Regions from separate parts of the Brumicola blandensis genome, predicted to be linked through region 2. Evidence: predicted binding sites of a transcription regulator. Region 2 holds the regulator's gene; each other region holds the start of a gene.

Region 1 (3,253 bases), on a different contig from region 2:
ATGTGCCATAACCCCCATGACCACGCCTTCTGCAACAGCAAACAATGCGTGGATGACGAGAATGTAAAAGAAAACGCGGTTCGCCTCGAAGATAAAGACACCACCACCTTGGCTTTGGATAATGAAAAACAAAATATGGTGAACGGCAACCGTCAATGTACTGGAAACAACCACCTTCCAATCACGGAAGAAAATCAGAAATGCAAGGACAACGAACACTTCGAAGTGCATTTCAGTCATGCCATACGCTTGCTGAATATGTAGCGCAGTCATAAGCTGTGTTGCTATTCCGATGACGTGCCTGCTCAGCGCCGAATGGGCTTGTGTGATGCTAAGAAATATAGGGAGCGCAATGATCGGAATACCAATCAGAAATGGTGTGAGCAGATCATTAGTAATAAATCCAATTAAGACAGCAATGGCAAATTGGACGACCAATATCCATCTAAATATCTTGTGTGCCTGAAGTGTCCATGTATAGTGTTTTTCTGCGTTCATAATTCGCTTTTCCAATACATAAGATTGTGCCTTGCTGTCATCAAGTTTACTCAAATTTCAAGTAAGTGGCGATGTCAGCAACAGCTCGCTTTTTTATGGGGTCTGTAACAGGTTATCGACAGAATCGCATATTAATTGAAAATTTCTACCACTTTTTCAGTATCGAGGTAACTCCGGCTTAAAATCGGGGTCATGAAATAGCGGTGAACTGATTATCATATCAGCCGTTGCTAAATTACATGCTACTGGTACATTCCATACAGAACAAAGTCTAAGCAAAGCTTTAACGTCTGGATCATGTGGCGCTGGATTCATGGGGTCCCAAAAGAACACCAGTACGTCCAGCGCCTGCTCTGCAATCAAGGCACCAATTTGTTGATCCCCACCTAAGGGCCCACTTTTAAAACACCGAACATGTAAACCCACTTCTTTTGTCAGCAATCCACCCGTTGTGCCCGTAGCAACGAGATCGAGGCTCTCAAGATGCATTTTATTCTTTTTCGCCCATGCAATTAAATCAGGCTTTTTATGGTCATGTGCTACTAATGCTATTGTTTTATTTGGCATTTTTGATCTTACCTTGTTGGTCTAATGACGAGCATGCTTATATTTTCAGCATAATATAATTGTGACGACAACGATATAAAAATTCGACCAGCTTGCAAAAGAGATTAATTATACATTTTTATTGAATATTTATTCATAATGATTTACTCTACACAAAGTTAAGTTATTCTGGCGATGAACTATGTTTCATCCTTACCAATCGAGTTTACAAAGTGACTGTGATTAATATTAAATTTTTATTAAAACCAATAAAATTAATTAACCCTCCCTCGTATTGTGATGCAATACGCGGTCGACGATATTAGTGCTAATGTAAGACGCCCTCGTCGACGTTCGTCTCTTACTTCCAATGCTATATAAATATGGGTTGGAAGTGAGGGAATTTTTTCTCCATATTTTAAGACTCAATTATGTTATCAAGCTGTGTTATCGGTGCTAGTGGTTATACCGGCGCTGAACTTATTAAAATTATTCATCAGCATCCAGAGTTTGACTTGGCTGCTTGTTTTGTCTCACAAGGCAGCAGCGACGCCAACAAACTTATCGGTGAGGTGCATGCGGTTTTGGGTGGCCAAGGTCTAGGGTCTAAACATCGTTTGCAGATGCAGGAACTTGCCCCCGCACGTTTAAGTGAACTCGCCAATACCTACGATGCTATTTTTTTAGCCACGCCACATGAAGCAAGTCATGACTGGGCTGCCGCCTTGTTAAAAGGTAGCGCCAAAATATTCGACCTTTCTGGCGCATTTCGCTTACCCGACGCATCGGTATTCGCCAAGTACTATGGGTTCCAACATGAACACCCTGAAGTGCAAAAAAAGGCGGTTTACGGTCTTGCTGAATGGTATGAAAACGAAATTAAACAAGCAAAACTCATTGCTGTCCCTGGTTGTTATCCAACCGCCTCTCTTTTGGCATTAAAACCACTCAGTGACGCAAATTTAGTAAAACCGGGACATCGTCCGGTGATCAATGCGACCTCAGGTGTCAGTGGTGCGGGTAAAAAACCGAGTGCAACGACTAGCTTTTATGAAGTGAGTTTACAGGCCTATGGCGTGCTGGGCCACAGACACACACCTGAAATAGATAATTATGCACAAACTCAAGTTATCTTCACGCCTCATCTAGGGCAGTTTAAGCGAGGTATTCTAGCCACTGTCACGGTCGCATTAAAAGAGGGTATCTCTGCAACTCAAGTGGCGCAGGCTTATGAAAAGCAATATGCCGACAAGGCACTCATTCGGCTCCGTAATTCATGGCCAAAAGTAGATGACGTTGCAAACACACCATTCTGTGATATTTGCTGGAAGTTCGACGAAGATAGTGGTTACTTAGTCGTCTCTTCAGCGATAGATAACTTATTGAAAGGCGCTGCCTCTCAAGCTGTGCAATGTGCAAACCTAGCCTTTGACTTCCCTTCCCAGACTGGACTCATTAGCTCATGGACATAAATTCAACCAACATCGTACTTAAAGTCGGTGGTAATTTCTTTGAAGATACCCTGGCCCAAAGCTCTTTTTTCAAGGCGGTTTCTGAACTCAAAAAACAGGGATACAACATCGCTATCGTGCATGGCGGAGGCTCACAACTGCAAACCCAGTTGACGGCCTTAGGTTTTGAATCCAAAAAACACAATGGCTTACGTATTTCACCAGACGAACAAATGCCCGCAGTAGCAGGTGTTTTAGCAGGCACGCTCAACAAGCAATTGGTTTGCATGGCAATGCAGCATGGGCTGTCCGGTGTAGGTATCGCCTTGTGTGACGGTAATTTAGCTCATTGCACGGAAGTAGATAGCACGCTGGGTGCCGTTGGTTATCCACATCCTAAAAGTGCAAAACTCTTACACCAACTAATGCATGCCAATCTAACGCCTATTATTTGCTCTATCGGTAGCAATAATGAAGGACGTTTGTTTAATGTGAATGCGGATCAAGCTGCCACCTGCGTCGCTTCTTTACTTTATGCCGACTTGTTTTTGCTATCCGATGTAGCAGGCGTTTTAGATGCACAAAAAAATCGTATCACACAACTCAATCATCAAACGATTAGCGAACTTACTGCTAACGGAGTCATTGCTGACGGTATGGTAGTAAAAGTGAAAGCGGCACAAGAAGCTGCAAATACCTTACATAAGCCCGTCACCATTGGTAGTTGGTCTGAAGTGAGCAAGTTGCTAGCAGACCTA
Region 2 (3,253 bases):
TATTTAAATTAGGCGGTAACGAACTCTACGCCTAATTTAATATCACCACGAAGGCCTTCTAACATAGCATTCTTAGCATTTTCTTCGAAGTCGCTTAAATCACCGTACGGTAAAATTTCTTCAACGCCGTTTGGACCTAAACGTACTGGATGAGCAAAGAAGGCTGCATCTTCAGAGTCGTCAACTTGAACGTAAGTATATTCAACAACCGCTTCACCCTTCATTGCTGCAACGAGTGACAAGCAGAAACGTGCTGCTGCTTGACCCATAGATAAAGTTGCAGAACCGCCGCCAGCTTTAGCTTCAACAACTTCAGTACCTGCGTTTTGAATGCGAGTAGTCAAGCTAGCAACTTCTTCATCACTGAAGCTTACGCCTTCAACCTGTGATAACAATGGAAGGATAGTTGTGCCCGAGTGGCCACCGATAACAGGTACGTGAACATCAGTCGTCTTCAAACCTTTAAGATTTGCAACGAACGTTTCCGCGCGGATAACATCCAAGGTAGTGACACCGAATAACTTATTCTTGTCGTATACACCTTTGGCTTTCAAGGTCTCTGCAGCAATCGCAACAGTGGTATTAACCGGGTTAGTAATCACACCAACACATGCTTTTGGACAGTTGTCCGCTACAGCTTCGATAAGGTTCTTAACGATACCTGCGTTAATGTTGAACAAATCAGAGCGATCCATACCAGGCTTTCTTGGTACACCCGCCGGAATTAGAACAATGTCACAACCAGTCAGTGCATCAGCTAAGTCATCTTTTCCATGACCCGTCACTGCAACATCGGTAGGGATATGGCTTAAATCAACAGCTACACCTGGGACAACCGGCGCAACGTCATACAAAGCAAGTTCAGAACCTGCCGGTAATTGAGTTTTTAGTAATAACGATAGGGCTTGACCAATACCACCAGCGGCGCCTAGAACAGCTACCTTCATAAGAATCTCCTGTTAATTTAGCATTTAATTATACGGGCGACACCATAAGCCATAACCGTGCAAATCTCAATCACCGGATGGTCTTATATAGATTATTTTAGTTTACGATTACAAACAATTTACCTAATTAACACTTTTGTCACACATTTTTATTTCATTCGTTTGCGAAAACCAGAGTGCTGTTGCAGAATACCCTAAAATTCAGTTAGGAAAAGAATACACATGTCGACAAGTAAACAAGACGCCTTAATCAAAGCATTCAAAGAGTTGCTTAAAACCGAGAGCTATGGCTCACAAGGCGAAATTGTTACAGCCCTGAAGGAACATGGTTTCGATAATATCAGTCAATCCAAAGTCTCTCGTATGCTCAGCAAATTCGGTGCGGTGAGAACCCGTAATGCTCGGGGTGATATGGTCTACTGCCTGCCGCCTGAACTAGGTATGCCAACGGCAAAAAGCCCTTTAAAGCAACTCGTTTTAGACATCGTGCACAACAATGTGATGGTCATCATTCGAACGAGCCCTGGAGCAGCGCAACTTATTGCTCGTTTACTTGATTCATTGAGTCATACCGACGGCGTACTCGGTACCATTGCTGGCGACGATACAATTTTCATCGCGCCAGCCGATATTACGCAAATTGAAGACCTTCGCCAACGAGTTGAAGACCTTTTTGAGAGTGTATAAAGCGCTTGTTCAAAAGACCTAGTCACTCACATACCGTTTCTAATAACACACCCAAATCGGGTTTATGCTTTGCGTTGTGCATGCTAAGCGCATGTTCAGCGCCACAAAGTGAACCCGAAATCTTCGCCTCAACTTCGTTTTATCATGAGGTAATGAATACTGCTCCATACCTTCCTGACGACAAAGGGCATAACAATTTATGCGCCGACCCTAATAACTTGCGAAAGGACTATACAGGTACGTACCAAACAAGTAAGAAAGTCGATTACAGTAATGCGCGTTGGGAGGAAAGAGTTAGCCATGATTGGAACGCTTTTCCAATGCTGGATAAGTCAGTGGGTAAAGTATTAGTGATTGATATTAAACAGAATAATGGCGAAGCTGTTTATCATTACATGTCAAATGCAAACACCCAAGCGACACTATATGAACCTTGGAGCTCTTCAAAAATATTCGCCTTTACGGGCGCAATTGCTGCATTGAAAGAGCAAAACAATTCGATCGTGTCGGCCCAAGGGAAAATTGGATACACCAATATTGCTGATTTAATCACCAGCATCAACAGTTATGATGCGTTCGGTGACGCCAATGGAGACAGCAATGCTATTGCTACCTTCTTTGCCAATGTTGCAACTCGTGAATACTTAACTGCCCTATTTTATGAGAAGTGGTTAAGACTAAGTACGCCGCATATCTTTTTTCGAGGTTCCTACGGAGCAAGTAGCTTCGAGCCTCAATCTAAAATTTGGTCAGCCATAGACGGTACTTCACAAACCCCTTTAGATTTTAACAATGATGCTAGTAAAGATAAGGCGTATCGCCCCTATCGTTGTGAAACCTGCGGTACGACTGGTAACAAACCGATGACTACGCTAGCACAAGCCGAGTGGCTGAAACGCTTAGCCATGCATCAAACTGACGCCAAGACACGCCATCCATTCCTTGATGAGAGAGATATTAAGACCTTATTCTATGGTGCCGGTAATTCAACAGGTTCCTCACAATTAGGCGGTATGTCTGTCGGGATATCTACGATGCTACAGGATGCAATCGCAAAGCAACTTTTAAGGCGAAGTGAACCACACGCGACACTCGATACAGTGGATACCAAGCAACGAAGACAAAAATACAAATCAGTGCTAGATAGTCAAACCAATGGCTTATGGCGCGTTTTTAATAAAATCGGTTGGGGGCCAAGTGAAACGAGAGGAACAACCGAGAATGTATTGTTAGCCTATGTTTGTTTGCCAATGACTGCCTTAGTAGGCGAATCTTCTTCTGTCCGTCCTGAAAATGAAAGTATTGCATTTGTGATTGCTGCTCAGGTCGCCGTCGATGGCGCAAGCGAAGAGCTAATGAGCGAAGCCGGACAAAAAATGCAAGATTTGATAGACACGGTCTTAACTACATACTTCTCACTGTAAAAAGCAGTAAGTTAAAAAGTGGATAGTGACTAGGGGTCACCGCCTTCGCGGTGATGACGAAACGCGCGGTGATGACGAAACGCGCGCCATCATTCCCGCGAAAACTACTGTCATTCCCGCGAAGGCGGGAACCTAACAGCTAATCCTTATCACTTTTTAACTTCAAACCTGCTTCGTACAATGCGTTCTTTTTAA
Region 3 (3,253 bases), on a different contig from region 2:
AAGAGTGCCAGTAATAGGGTATACCAGCGCATCTCGGAAAAGTATTTCATGCATAGTTTTTTGAGCTTGACCCAATTTAACATGTATGAAAATTTCCCTTTTTGATTGTTGTATCGTTGATAATATTCAAGGCAGAAAAAAACGGCAATCAAAGATTGCCGTTTTTTGTATTTTATTTACCTAAGATTCTAGCCAGTTCATCATCAGCTGAGCTTGCGCCGCCTTTAATTCCTGCACCAGCCAAGCGTTTCTCCAAATCATCAGTCGATTCGCTTTGAGCTAACTCTTCAGCTGCTTCCAATTCCGCGTTACGCAGATTTTGCTTCTCTTGGATGCGAGACAAAGACTCAGTTGCTGTTTTCATTTTACTGTTAGCACCTAAGTGGCTTGACGAAACCGCAACTTGGGCACGTTGCACTGACTCAGTTGCTTTAATCATGTCCACTTGTTGCTCCAAACGGCGTAAGTTGTTCTTCGCTGTAGTTATGTTACCAGCAAGCTGCTTTTCCGATTTTGTGAACTGATCTAAGTACGTTTGCTCAGTTTCAAGCTGACCTTTTAACTCTGCTACTCTATGTGCACAATCAAGGGCTAGTTGGCGGTCAGTATCAGCCGCTTTTCTAGCGTGGTCTTCGTACTCTGCAATTGATTTATTAAAGCCGTCAACTTTCTGCTGAGACAGTTTACACTTTGCTAAAATCTGTGTGCGAGCATGATCTGATTTTCTCAATTCATCTTTCGCTTCACGGATCTCTTGCTCAAGAATCTTAATTGCTTGAGTATCAACAACCGCTTGCGCTGCTTCTGTAGCGGTACCTTTAACGGCAGTAAATAATTTTTTCCAAACTGACATGGTAATCTCCGGTTATTAACAATCTAAACTAATTGGTTTTTAAAAAATCTTGGTAAGCATCTAAAAATGCTTCTACGTTTTGAAATAATGTTGAAATCTCTATCAACACACTTTCTTCTTTTGACTGTGAGCTCAGTGAGCCAAATGCCGTGTAATATTGCGAGCCTGCTACATTAGAAATCCCGATAGTTGTTAGTGGGAAAACCATGTGTGTACGCAAAATCTCTTCATTTAAGGCGCTTGGATCTTTCACTTCATCAATAGAAAACAATAATGATTCAACTAAAATCTGTTCTCCGCTAATTGCGAGCCAAGCGTCAATGCCGTCTTCGTTCGCGATTAATAAACAATCCTTTTCGTGTGTAACTACATATCCATCTTGGGCAGAAACGATTTCTGCTAATTGTGATAGCTCCCACGTCATTCATCTTCTCCTAAAAGTGTGTTTTACCATGTCGTCATCTATAATAGACCCTTACTATAATATGAACAACTTGGCTGACCTGCTATTTGAGATTAGTATAGTCATAGGCAATAAAATAAGTCAAATAATATTTTCACATTTGTTTCAAATAATGTTTAAATGTGAATTATAATTTACGAAAGTAACTCATGAGTAGGTGTGTTTATGCAACCCAAAGCAAGTGATTGGCGCAACTTAGTACAGCGTGTATTAAAAACGGAATTGTCAAAGAAAGGCGTCAAATATCAAGACTTAAGTGATAAACTGAAGGCAGTTGGCGTAGAGCAAAGTGCTGACAATTTGCGAAATAAAATAAATAAAGGGATTTTAGGGGCTGATTTGCTCTTACAGATTATGTTTGTGTTGAACATCAAGCAGATTCGTCATGAAGACATTTCTGAGATGTTAAGTGATATAGAATCGAATTGATTCAGTATCAACGTGGGTTATTTAACGAATTTTAGGCAAAAAAATACCCGGTTGAACCGGGCAACAAGCAAGTTTGGGAGAACGTCACTTAATCTTTAACTTGAGTTAAGATTACGCCATTTTTTGCACAATAAAGTATTAAAGCCTACTTGATCGTATCGTGAAATATACGATGACTGGTATGGCCTCCTTGTTAAGCCTTATCATTATTGACTTGTTATTATTATTGAGATTGTATGAAGTTATCAGATTTTTATTTTGAGTTACCAGAGGCATTAATTGCTAAACATCCCGCTGAACAAAGAACACAAAGTCGGCTGCTGCACCTAAATGGCGCTACGGGTAGCGTAGAGCATAAAAGCTTTGTTGATATTTTGGATTTCTTTGAGTCTGGTGACTTAGTTATTTTTAATAATACCAGGGTGATACCTGCCAGATTGCACGGTCAAAAGAGTTCTGGCGGAAAAGTCGAAATTTTAATTGAGCGGATTTTAATTGATGGCAGTGCAATGGCACATATTCGCTCCAGTAAGTCACCAAAGTCAGGTGCGATCATGATTATGGAGGGCGGACTTGAAGTTGAAATGCTGGGTCGTGAGAACGCGCTTTTTCATATTAAATTTTTAAATGAGCGTAATGTCTTTGAATTATTAGAGGAATTTGGGCATATGCCGCTCCCTCCATATATCGACAGGCCAGATGACGAAGCCGATAAGGAACGGTATCAAACAGTATACAATGCAAAGCCAGGTGCCGTTGCAGCACCCACGGCAGGCTTACATTTTGATGATGAAATTCTTAATAAAATCAAAGCCAAAGGTGTTGATTTTGCCTTTGTTACTTTGCATGTCGGTGCGGGGACATTTCAGCCAGTTAGGGTGGACAATATTGAGGAACATCAAATGCATGCTGAATATGCTGAGGTGCCGCAAGAGGTCGTAGATAAAGTGATTGCGACAAAAGCTGCGGGAAAGCGCGTGATTGCAGTAGGAACTACCTCTGTCCGCTCAATTGAGTCTGCGGCTCAATCGGCTAAAGATGCGTTAATACAAGAGTTTATGTCTGACACCAACATCTTTATCTACCCAGGTTACAACTTTAAAGTCATTGACGCGATGTTAACCAATTTCCACTTGCCAGAATCTACATTAATGATGCTGATTAGCGCATTTGCTGGCAGGGATAATGTCATGTCGGCATATCAGCAAGCCATTGACGAAAAGTATCGCTTTTTCAGCTATGGCGATGCCATGCTAATTGAGCGGGCTAAAGGCGATTAAATATTCGCTAGCTAAGGCGAAAAACCTATGAGCCAAGCTATAAACTTTGTTATACTGCGCGCCAAAATTCGTAGCGACTAGCCCGCATGTTTAGCCGCTACGCGAATTCAAACTTCCGCGAGTGAAATGAGGTCTAATACTAGGCCTCTGTAACAATGCGTTGTAGACTCTACCGCTGATTGGCATGGCAACAAGCGCGGGTCAAGAAATTGGGTTAGTAAATGAAAT

The links. The regulator ArgR, encoded in region 2, controls arginine synthesis, uptake and breakdown. The targets are predictions, from matches to a motif close to ANTGAATANNTATTCANT.
Region 1: the regulator ArgR is predicted to act here: its motif matches at 1,186-1,203, upstream of argC (N-acetyl-gamma-glutamyl-phosphate reductase).
Region 3: the regulator ArgR is predicted to act here: its motif matches at 1,438-1,455, upstream of RM544_RS15815 (DUF2170 family protein).

Annotation. Positions count from the first base shown of each region.
Region 1 is NZ_JAVRIE010000002.1:485,062-488,314, reverse strand. Features, by position in the region: gene RM544_RS07355 (methyl-accepting chemotaxis protein) at 1-498, opposite strand, end outside; gene RM544_RS07350 (methylglyoxal synthase) at 655-1,065, opposite strand; gene argC (N-acetyl-gamma-glutamyl-phosphate reductase) at 1,476-2,516, shown strand; gene argB (acetylglutamate kinase) at 2,507-3,253, shown strand, end outside.
Region 2 is NZ_JAVRIE010000010.1:23-3,275, forward strand. Features, by position in the region: gene mdh (malate dehydrogenase) at 9-947, opposite strand; gene argR (transcriptional regulator ArgR) at 1,170-1,634, shown strand; gene RM544_RS17220 (hypothetical protein) at 1,787-3,058, shown strand; gene rsmI (16S rRNA (cytidine(1402)-2'-O)-methyltransferase) at 3,198-3,253, opposite strand, start outside.
Region 3 is NZ_JAVRIE010000007.1:137,465-140,717, reverse strand. Features, by position in the region: gene RM544_RS15825 (potassium channel family protein) at 1-83, opposite strand, end outside; gene RM544_RS15820 (PspA/IM30 family protein) at 173-853, opposite strand; gene RM544_RS15815 (DUF2170 family protein) at 882-1,277, opposite strand; gene RM544_RS15810 (DUF6471 domain-containing protein) at 1,482-1,745, shown strand; gene queA (tRNA preQ1(34) S-adenosylmethionine ribosyltransferase-isomerase QueA) at 1,982-3,025, shown strand; gene tgt (tRNA guanosine(34) transglycosylase Tgt) at 3,247-3,253, shown strand, end outside.